3 regions of the Shewanella sp. BC20 genome follow, and region 3 is predicted to be linked to each of the others. Evidence: predicted binding sites of a transcription regulator. Region 3 holds the regulator's gene; each other region holds the start of a gene.
The links. The regulator sigma-54, encoded in region 3, starts transcription at its own class of promoters, with help from an activator protein. The targets are predictions, from matches to a motif close to GTTGGCACGNNNNTNGNNT.
Positions count from the first base shown of each region.

Region 1: a site for sigma-54 is predicted at 1,035-1,053, ahead of fliD (flagellar filament capping protein FliD). Genes of this name have one in related genera too.
Region 2: a site for sigma-54 is predicted at 1,728-1,746, ahead of flgB (flagellar basal body rod protein FlgB). Genes of this name have one in related genera too.

Region 1 is NZ_NHRI01000026.1:56,066-59,348, reverse strand. Features, by position in the region: partial or broken gene CBX96_RS19915 (flagellin) at 1-795, shown strand, start outside; gene fliD (flagellar filament capping protein FliD) at 1,075-2,421, shown strand; gene fliS (flagellar export chaperone FliS) at 2,435-2,815, shown strand; gene CBX96_RS19900 (hypothetical protein) at 2,784-3,110, shown strand; gene CBX96_RS19895 (flagellar hook-length control protein FliK) at 3,100-3,283, shown strand, end outside.
Region 2 is NZ_NHRI01000014.1:10,578-13,860, reverse strand. Features, by position in the region: gene CBX96_RS14605 (hypothetical protein) at 1-81, shown strand, start outside; gene CBX96_RS14600 (flagellar protein FlgN) at 134-589, opposite strand; gene flgM (flagellar biosynthesis anti-sigma factor FlgM) at 579-863, opposite strand; gene flgA (flagellar basal body P-ring formation chaperone FlgA) at 961-1,683, opposite strand; gene flgB (flagellar basal body rod protein FlgB) at 1,796-2,146, shown strand; gene flgC (flagellar basal body rod protein FlgC) at 2,155-2,571, shown strand; gene CBX96_RS14575 (flagellar hook assembly protein FlgD) at 2,573-3,235, shown strand; gene flgE (flagellar hook protein FlgE) at 3,257-3,283, shown strand, end outside.
Region 3 is NZ_NHRI01000015.1:73,404-76,686, forward strand. Features, by position in the region: gene lptA (lipopolysaccharide transport periplasmic protein LptA) at 1-249, shown strand, start outside; gene lptB (LPS export ABC transporter ATP-binding protein) at 246-977, shown strand; gene CBX96_RS15595 (RNA polymerase factor sigma-54) at 1,082-2,557, shown strand; gene hpf (ribosome hibernation promoting factor) at 2,586-2,873, shown strand; gene ptsN (PTS IIA-like nitrogen regulatory protein PtsN) at 2,876-3,283, shown strand, end outside.

The sequences.
Region 1 (3,283 bases), on a different contig from region 3:
GGTGTTCACACTAATTACGCATCAATTGTTGCACAAGGTGCGGTAAACAAAAGCAACAACCTACTAACGAATGCGATGGAGCGTCTATCCACGGGTTTACGCATCAATAGTGCCTCTGATGATGCCGCCGGTTTACAAATTGCTAATCGTATGAGCGCAAACGTAAAAGGCATGGAAACAGCGTCACGTAATATCTCGGATGCGACGTCAATGTTGCAAACGGCTGACGGTGCGCTAGAAGAGTTAACGACAATCGCCAACCGTCAGAAAGAACTGGCGACTCAAGCGGCCAACGGTGTGAACTCTGCTGATGATTTGAAAGCCTTGGATGATGAGTTCCAAGAGCTGATTAAAGAGTCTGCTCGTATCATGACTAATACAACTTATGCAGGTAATGATTTATTTACTAAGTTAGAGGCTGGCGTCCAATTTCAAATTGGTTCTGGGACGACAGAAACATTAACGGTAACAAGTGCTAAACCTACAGCGGTAGGCGGAGACTTAAAGGATGCAGCTAAAGCGACAGCGGCAATAACAGATGTTGATGCATACATTAAGGCTGTTGGCACGGCTCGTTCAACCCTAGGTGCTAACATTAACCGTCTTGGCCATACCGCGGCGAACTTAGCCAGCGTCACTGAAAACACTAAAGCTGCAGCAGGCCGTATTATGGATGCGGATTTTGCGGTTGAATCAGCGAATATGACGCGTAACCAACTGCTTGTTCAAGCTGGTACGACTGTCTTGTCTTCTGCTAACCAGAATACTGGTTTAGTGATGGGGCTGCTTCGTTAATCTAACCCTATCCACATCAGCCATTTAAGGTTGTAGATCTAGCATTTATGCCAGTGAGTTAAGCTGACTGGCATTTTTTATTCGTTAAATCATCCATATTGGTCAATCTGATGATGCAGAGGTAGAGGTTTAGTCAATGTAGTGGAAGGCAGCTTTCCGATTGACGCTTAATTACGGAAGTGAGTTGTAATTTTTAGCGAGCTTACCCATTTAATCAGCTTTAAAAACAATGTCTTGGTTTTGGCATATGTTTTGCTAATCAATTTGTTGGAGGTAGTTATGATATCAGGTATGAATGCGGCTCAATTTGCTCAACAGTTGATTGGTGCTGACCGCGCTGGCAAAGATTCACTTTACAAAGGCAAACTAACTGCAAGTAAAACACAGTTAGATGCTTATACGCTGCTCGAAAATAATATAAAGAAAATGGCCACTAAGTTAAATGGAATTGGGGGCGATGCAGCAAAAGGAAAAATTGCCACAGTGACTGGCGAAAATGCGACTGCAACAGTTAAACCAGATGCCCCTAAGGGGAGCTATGATTTAACTGTGCATAAGCTTGCACAAGCACATCAGTTAACGAAAACCTATTCATCTGAAAATGAACTGCTACCAACATCTGGTGTGATCAGTATTCAAGTTGGCAGTGATCCAACTAAACATATGGAAATTGATTTAGCAACGGTCAATGGCGGTGCTGCAATTTCAGTATCCCAATTACGTGATGCAATCAACAAACAAGTGGGAAATCCTGGTGTGCAAGCATCTCTCGTTCGCACGGGAAATCAAATCGAATTTATGTTGTCCTCTAAGGAATCAGGTGCTGCAAATCAAATTAAGATTGAGTTTAACGGTGCTGACTGGGGGATGACAGAACGTCGGGTTGCTCAAGACGCTGAACTCACGTTAAACGGTATCAATATTACCAGCAGTAGTAATTACTTAGAGAATGTGGTCGATGGTGTGAGCCTTGAGTTAATCAAGGTTCATTCGGCTGGCGAAAGTAGCGCAATTAAAGTCACTGATGATTTTGAAGCGAACAAGAAAGCGGTTAAGGATTTTGTCGATTCATTTAATTCAATAATGACACAAATCAATCAATTAACCCGTTCCATGGGGGTTAAAGATACTGACTCTAGTTCTTCCGATAAAGATAAAGAAGATAAAACGACTGCTGTCAGTGAAGCGCAAATAGGCGTGCTGAAAGGGGACACTTCCATCCGCTTACTACAGTCTCGACTACGTGATTCACTCTTTGCCACTGCTGCAAATGGCATGCGTTTATCTGATATTGGGATTGAGGTAGGACGAGATGGAAAACTTAAAATTGATGACACAAAGCTGACCGATAGTTTTAAAGGAGAGCCTGAAAAAGTCGAAGCTATGTTTTCGGGACCCGACAGTTATATTAAAAGCATTGAAAAGATTCTAAAACCTTTTACACAGTTCAATGGCTATATTGATCAAAAGCAGGAAGCGTTAAATAAACAGATAAAAAGCGTTAATGACAGTATGGCGCGTCATGATTACCAAATGAACCAAAAGTATCAAATCTATTTGGCTCAATTTACGGCAATGGAGTCCACCATTAATCAATTCAACTCTGCAAGTCAGTTGTTCTCATAGGAAGTACTTATCAATGTTAAATGAATACGATCCATTTAATGCTTATAAGCAAACCGCTTTAGATGCTCAAGTTGCTGCAGCAACACCTCACGATATGGTGCGAATGCTGCTCGATGGTTTGTTAGAAGAATTAGAACGAGCAACGGGGCATATGGAATATCAGCGTTTCGAGGCAAAAGGGGTGAGTATTCATAAATGCCTCAATATCGTTCATGGATTGGATTCAATGCTGGATCTGGAGAATGGCGGTGAGGTTGCTATCAGTTTGCATCGTTTATATGACTTTTGTAGCCGACAACTGGTGAGTGCCAGTGTCGAAAATAGTGCAGAAGCTCTGGTTCCTATTACTCAGGTGATTACTAATGTCAGAGAGGGATGGGCAAATCTCAACTAAGCAATGGGCGCGTTATGCGAGTGCCCTACGTCAATATGCTGATGCTCGGGACTGGGACAGTGTTCGAAAAGTGAATATCGCGTTGATTAAAGCACTGCAACAGGCGGGTAAGACTCATGATATTGAGCAGAGAGCTGCCCGGGCTGAATTAGAGCGGGTTCATTATCAAGTGCTCCAAGAGTTAATCTTGGCTCGTGATGAATTAGCCGTAGAAATGGGCCGATTTAAGTTGCAACAACCAGGTTTGGCCGCCTACCAATTAACTCAAGTGAGTGGAGCTGTGGATGATCTCTGATTTACTTTCAATTCGTCCTGCGGGCACAAATACCAACTTGACAACTAAGGTGGTGAGTGCAGTTGACCAAGACAAATCTGAGTCATTCACCTTGTTGGCGTTACCGATAGGATTGCCTGCGGAATCAATTCCTATGGAGAGTGCGATATGGAATTCTGGTACAGAGCAAGCTC
Region 2 (3,283 bases), on a different contig from region 3:
CAAGACAAAGCACGAGCAGGACGAAGTGAGCAAGTCTTGGCTGATGATTTGGCGGCCATCTATTATAGGAATAAAAGCTGATTAGTTTAGAGAATCTTGGTGGTAATACTCTTAGACATAGTTACTGAGCAAGTTAGCGTTTGGCACCGTAATCAATATCATGTAGCTCTTTATCGCCGTTCAAAATTCGGTTAATGGTTTCTTGCTGCATCACGAGCAAGCGCCCATTGGTATCATTGGCTGCTTGGCTATCTTTGACCAACAATTGTAAGTTGTCCCAAGATATTTTTATTTGTGGCCTAAGGTGATCTGGCAGTGCTGAAATTAATCGTTTCATGCCAGCATTATCAGCATTGAAGCCAAGTATCTTAAGATACTCACTGCGTTGCTTTGCTCTTAATTCAAGCTTGTTACACAGTGCCGTTTGACGCTCATTATGAGCTAAGAGGGCATCATTATCTCTACGCTGCATTAACTCTCGTTGATGTTTTAGCATTGCTTTGAGTTGGCTATACCCATCGAGATCTTGACGAATGTCTCTGATCAAGTTTTGAACGAGTTCGCGTTTATTTCCTTGGCTATTTTCCATGTTGTATAAGTATCTTCTCAGCAATTTTATCCAAGCTTAATTCAAAGCTGTCGTTACTCATTGCCTGACGAATTGCGGCAACTTTATCCATATCCACATCAGAGACCGTTTGTAGCTCTTTATGGGTTTGTTCCAGTAATTGCCAATCGTCACTTATATCTTGCGTGTTTGAAGTAGATAAATGGTCTGAAACAAGCGTTTTTTTGAGCGTATCAACGCTTTTGCTCGTGTTAAAGCCAGCACTTAAGGTGCTGTTAATTTTATTAATTTCCATAGATGTTCATCGTCATAAATGGTCTGATAATAGATATAGGCGACCCAAATGGTATTTTCTAAAATAAAATTTTGATCTTTTACGTCTGTATTACAGACTAAAAGCGGGTTTGCACTTTGCCTTTTGCAACAGGATAAGCGGTAATAATTTTGCCAGAGCTTGCATTCCTAACTCTAATCGCGTCCCCTTGTTTACCCGCATCCATAGCAATTCCTAACATATTTGCATAAAAGGTGGGGCTTGCTGCCTCGATAATCACTTCATCCCCAATGTTGACAAGCCATGGAGTGCTTAAATTGCTCGATTTTATAGGTTTGTTTTTTCTTATTTTTCTGACTACTGCCTGGCCTAAAATATGCCTTTCATTAGTAATAATATCTTGATCTGATGCTGTGAGAGGCAACATTTTCCATTGAAGATTTTCTGCGCTGATCACTTCATCTCGCTCGAGGGTTTGATTTGTGACAGGAATATAGGCACTGAGATCAACTTTTGCACGAACATACAATGACCACCCTTCAGTATTGCAATTGACTTTGCGCTGGATCCTACCAAATGGAAGTCCTTTAGCGGCTTCAATATTCAGTGAAGTGCTGCAGGCTTTTAATTTTGCAGCACTTGATGGAATACGTAGTGAGATTTTTTTGCTGATCTTTGTGATCTCTTGTGTTTTTTGCCATCTCGCAATCTCGGCTGACAATGAATTTGTCGTTTGTTGAGATATTTGTTCAGTTGCAGAAGGCGTTCCTTTCGCCAATGCCTTGAGGGGAAGTAACAAGATACTTAATAGCACAATAAGGGAAAAATACTTTCCGTCCATTCTTAGGGGGGTCATTTAACCAACTGTTTTATATGTATAAATATATTGGCACGCAAATTGTAGGTTGCTTAGCCATCGATATTAATTTGGGCATACAGTACTAGGAGTCGAGATGGCTATCAACCTTGATAAAGCATTAGGAATACATCCTCAAACACTCAATTTCAGGGTGGAGAGAAGCAAGGTATTAGCAAGCAATTTAATCAATGCTGAGACTCCAGGGTATAAAGCCCGAGATTTGGATTTCAAGGCCGCCATGAAACATGTTGAAGCTGGTATGCCATTGAGTCAACAGTACAATCTTGCCTATCGCATGCCTTACCAAAACTCTGCTGATGATAATACTGTAGAGCTAGGAAAAGAACAGGCGAGATATTCACAGAATGTGATGGATTATCAAACGAGTTTGACATTTTTAAATATGAAAATAGCAGGTTTAAAGTCTGCCATTGAAGGTCGTTAGGAGCCTATATGTCATTTGGTGATATTTATCAAATTGCTGGTGCTGGCATGAATGCCCAAACCATACGTTTGAACACGGTTGCGAGTAACCTCGCTAACGCTGGTACTGCGGCTGAAAATCCAGAAGCCGCATATCGGGCCTTAAAACCTGTATTTGCGACTATTTATGATTCTACTCAACAAGGCGCAATTGGTGCTTCGATTGAGGTGAGCGATATAGTGCAGGCTGATGCCCCATTAGATATGCGCTATGAGCCGAATCATCCCTTTGCCAACGAACAAGGTTATGTCGCCTATTCCAACGTGAATACTATTGAAGAAATGGCCGACATGATGGCAGCAAGTCGCTCATTTGAAACTAGTGTAGAAGTAATGAACCGTGCGCGCTCTATGCAGCAGGGGTTATTACAATTAGGAAATAAATAACATGGAAGTGGCTAGTTCTAGCAATCGTTCAGCTCAAAATCCAGTGGGTGCTTTGGCCGCACCTGAAAATGATGCAGCATCATTAAAAAATGAATTTATGACCTTAATGATCGCGCAAATCAAGAATCAAGATCCCACTAAACCGCTAAACAGTGCTGAGTATATCTCTCAATTAGCGCAGTTTTCCCAGGTCGAAAGTTTAGAGGGAATGCGAAAGAATCAAGCAAACCAAATGGTCATGATGGAAAATTTAGGCATTGTGCAGTCAGCATCTTTGATTGGGAAGAATGCTATGGTGCCAGTGTCTGAGTTTGCGTTAGATGCTGAAAAGGTTGAGGGAAAAGTTTATTTGGAGAATGCAGTTGAATCTCTGGATATTGAAATAGTTAATTCTGAAGGGCAAGTCGTCCACACTCTACAACTAGGTGCGCAAACTCTGGGAGATATACGTTTTGCTATCGATCCTGAGGAGCTGGGATTAGCAAAAGGACAATATGAAATCAAAGCTAAGGCTATTGTTGGTGAAAATAGCCTTATTGCGCCCACTTATATTAAGGCTCCCATTGAGCGAATTCATTTTTCGAGTGCATCGGGCATGATGATGGCTGAAATGGGCCAAGGTGTCGGTGTTATTTCAGTTCTCAATATTTCTGAAGTTTCGTAAATCATTTTATAGGAAATAAAGATGTCATTTAATATTGCTTTAAGTGGA
Region 3 (3,283 bases):
GCGAAAGAAATTCGCTACGAAATGGCGACCCGCACCCTAACTTTGACGGGCTCAGCGAGCCTAGACCAAGCGGGTAGCCAAGTGACGGGTAACCTCATCCGTTACGATATTATTCAGCAAAAATTGATCGCTGAGAGTACGGGTAGCGGTGATGATCGCGTGATTACCATTATTCAACCTGATAACTATCAGGAAGAGATCAAGAACCAGCCCGCGGACAAACCTGTGAAAAAACAGGACTCTAAATGACCCAAATCACCTTAAAAGCACAGAATCTCGCTAAGAGTTATAAGAGTCGTCAGGTTGTGAAAGATGTCAGCCTGACGGTGAAAACGGGTCAAGTCGTCGGCTTACTCGGCCCAAACGGCGCAGGTAAAACCACCACCTTTTACATGGTCGTGGGCTTAGTCAAAAGCGATAAAGGCCATATCTTTATCGACGATGATGATTTAACCGCCGATCCCATGCACCTGCGCGCCCGTAAAGGCATTGGTTACCTGCCACAGGAAGCCAGTATCTTTCGCAAGCTGACCGTGCACGACAATATCATGGCGGTACTGCAAACCCGTAAAGAGCTCAATCGCGATCAACGCGAAGAAGAGCTGGAACATCTGCTCGAAGAGTTCCATATCACCCATATTCGCGATAGCCAAGGCATGTCGTTATCGGGCGGTGAACGTCGCCGTGTCGAAATTGCCCGCGCTTTAGCGGCCAATCCTAAGTTTATTCTGCTCGATGAACCCTTCGCCGGTGTCGACCCGATTTCGGTTATCGATATCAAGAAAATCATCGAACAACTCAAGAGCCGAGGCCTTGGGGTACTGATCACAGACCACAATGTGCGCGAGACCTTAGACGTCTGTGAACATGCCTACATTGTCAGTCACGGAAACCTGATTGCCGAAGGAACTCCCGCAGAGATCTTAGACAATCAGCAAGTTAGGGCTGTGTACTTAGGTGAACAATTCAGGCTATAGTTACTTAAACAGAGCCAATTAGCCTTGAATTTTGGCTTATAAGCGCCATCAATATGATACAAGCGGCCTAAATTCAAAATAATAACGTAGGGATCAGCGGTAACATGAAAGCGTCACTCCAGCTCAAACTGGGTCAACAGTTAACCATGACGCCACAACTCCAACAGGCCATTCGTCTGTTGCAATTGTCGTCATTGGAACTGCAGCAAGAGATCCAGCAAGCCTTAGACTCTAATCCTCTTCTCGAGCTGGAAGAGGAGCAATTCGACGCGCCTACCGAACGTAAGCAAGATATCGCCGATACCGACTTTAGCGAAACGACGGCCCAGCCACAGGAACAAGACAATTCCACCGTGGACATTGCCGAGTCGTTGACCAAAGAATCCCTGCCCGAAGAACTGCCCATGGACACCACTTGGGATGAAGTCTTTACCGCCTCGCCAAACTCAGGTTCTGGTGCCAGCCGTGAAGATGACATGCCCTTCCAAGGGGAAACTAGTGAAGGCCTGTACGAACATTTAGAATGGCAGAAAAACCTCACGCCCTTCTCTGAAACCGATTTAGCCATTGCCACCGCGATTATTGATGCCATCGACGATCAAGGTTATCTCACTCAAAGTACTGAAGATATCCTCGAAGCCATGGGCAATCCTGAGATAGAACTGGATGAAGTCGAAGCCGTACTCAAGCGAATTCAACACTTCGATCCCGTTGGTGTCGCCGCAAGGGATTTAAGCGAATGTCTGCTTATCCAACTCTCCCATTTTTCGCCGGATACCCCACACCTCGAAAACGCCCGAATGTTGATCAAAGATCATTTAGATCTGATCGCTACCCGCGACTTTAGGTTGTTGATGCGTAAGACCAAACTTAAAGAGGACGAGTTAAGGGACAGCATAGCGCTGATCCAAACCTTAAACCCTCGCCCAGGTTTGCTCATCACCCCTGTTGATGAAGAATATGTCATCCCCGATGTATCGGTGTCGAAGAAAAACGGTCGCTGGGTGGTCGAGTTAAATCCAGATTGCATGCCAAAAATCAATGTTAATCAGCAATATGCAGCCATGGCGCGCAGCACTAAAAGCCAAGCCGATAGCCAATTTATCCGCGGGCATCTGCAAGAAGCCAAGTGGTTTATCAAAAGCCTTGAAAGCCGTAACGAAACACTGCTCAAGGTGGCAAACTGCATAGTGCAATATCAACAGGGTTTCTTCGAATACGGTGAAGAAGCCATGAAACCTATGGTCCTGAACGATATCGCCGAGGCGGTAGAGATGCATGAGTCCACCATTTCACGGGTGACCACACAAAAATACATGCATACCCCAAAGGGACTTTTTGAACTAAAATATTTCTTCTCAAGCCACGTCGGGACTGATGATGGCGGTGAGTGCTCATCCACGGCAATCAGAGCCTTCATTAAGAAACTGGTTGCAGCGGAAAACCAGAAAAAACCATTAAGCGACAGCAAGATGGCACAGCTTCTGGCAGAACAGGGAATTAACGTTGCGCGCAGAACCATTGCGAAGTACCGAGAAGCGATGCTTATTCCCCCTTCCAATCAGCGTAAAAGTTTATAGCCTAAAGTGGAAATCGGAGGACGTTTATATGCAAATAAACCTGAGTGGACACCATATCGAGATTACTGAATCGTTACGGGCTTATGTTGAGGAAAAGTTTTCAAAACTTGAACGTCATTTCGAACAGATCAATAATGTGCACGTTGTGCTCAATGTTGAGAAAATGCAACAAATTGCCGAAGCGAGAATCAACCTCACCGGTGGTGAAGTCTTCGCGACTTCAGAGCATGCAGATATGTATGCTGCCATAGACGTCCTGATCGACAAGCTTGATCGTCAGGTTATTAAACACAAAGAGAAGTTAACAAAACACTAGCAATGGAACTTCGTACCATACTGCGGCCGGAATGCACGACCTGCGCCACTCCGGGCAGTAAGAAAAAGGTACTGGAACTTATCAGCGACTTAGCCGCTGCCCAGTACCCCACCCTCTCATCTCAAGAGATCTTCGAAAGCCTAGTGGCGCGCGAAAAGATGGGGAGCACAGGTATAGGTAACGGCATCGCCATTCCACATGGTCGATTAACCGATATAACACAACCCATAGCCATATTGGTGAAATGTGAGGAGCCGATAGCCTTTGATGCTATCGATAAACAACCTGTCGACATTTTATTTGCGCTGCTGGTGCCTGCTGACCAATGTCAACAGCACTTAAGCACTTTGTCCTGCATGGCTGAAAAGCTCAGCGACAAACAAATATTGAAGCAATTGCGCAAGACGCAT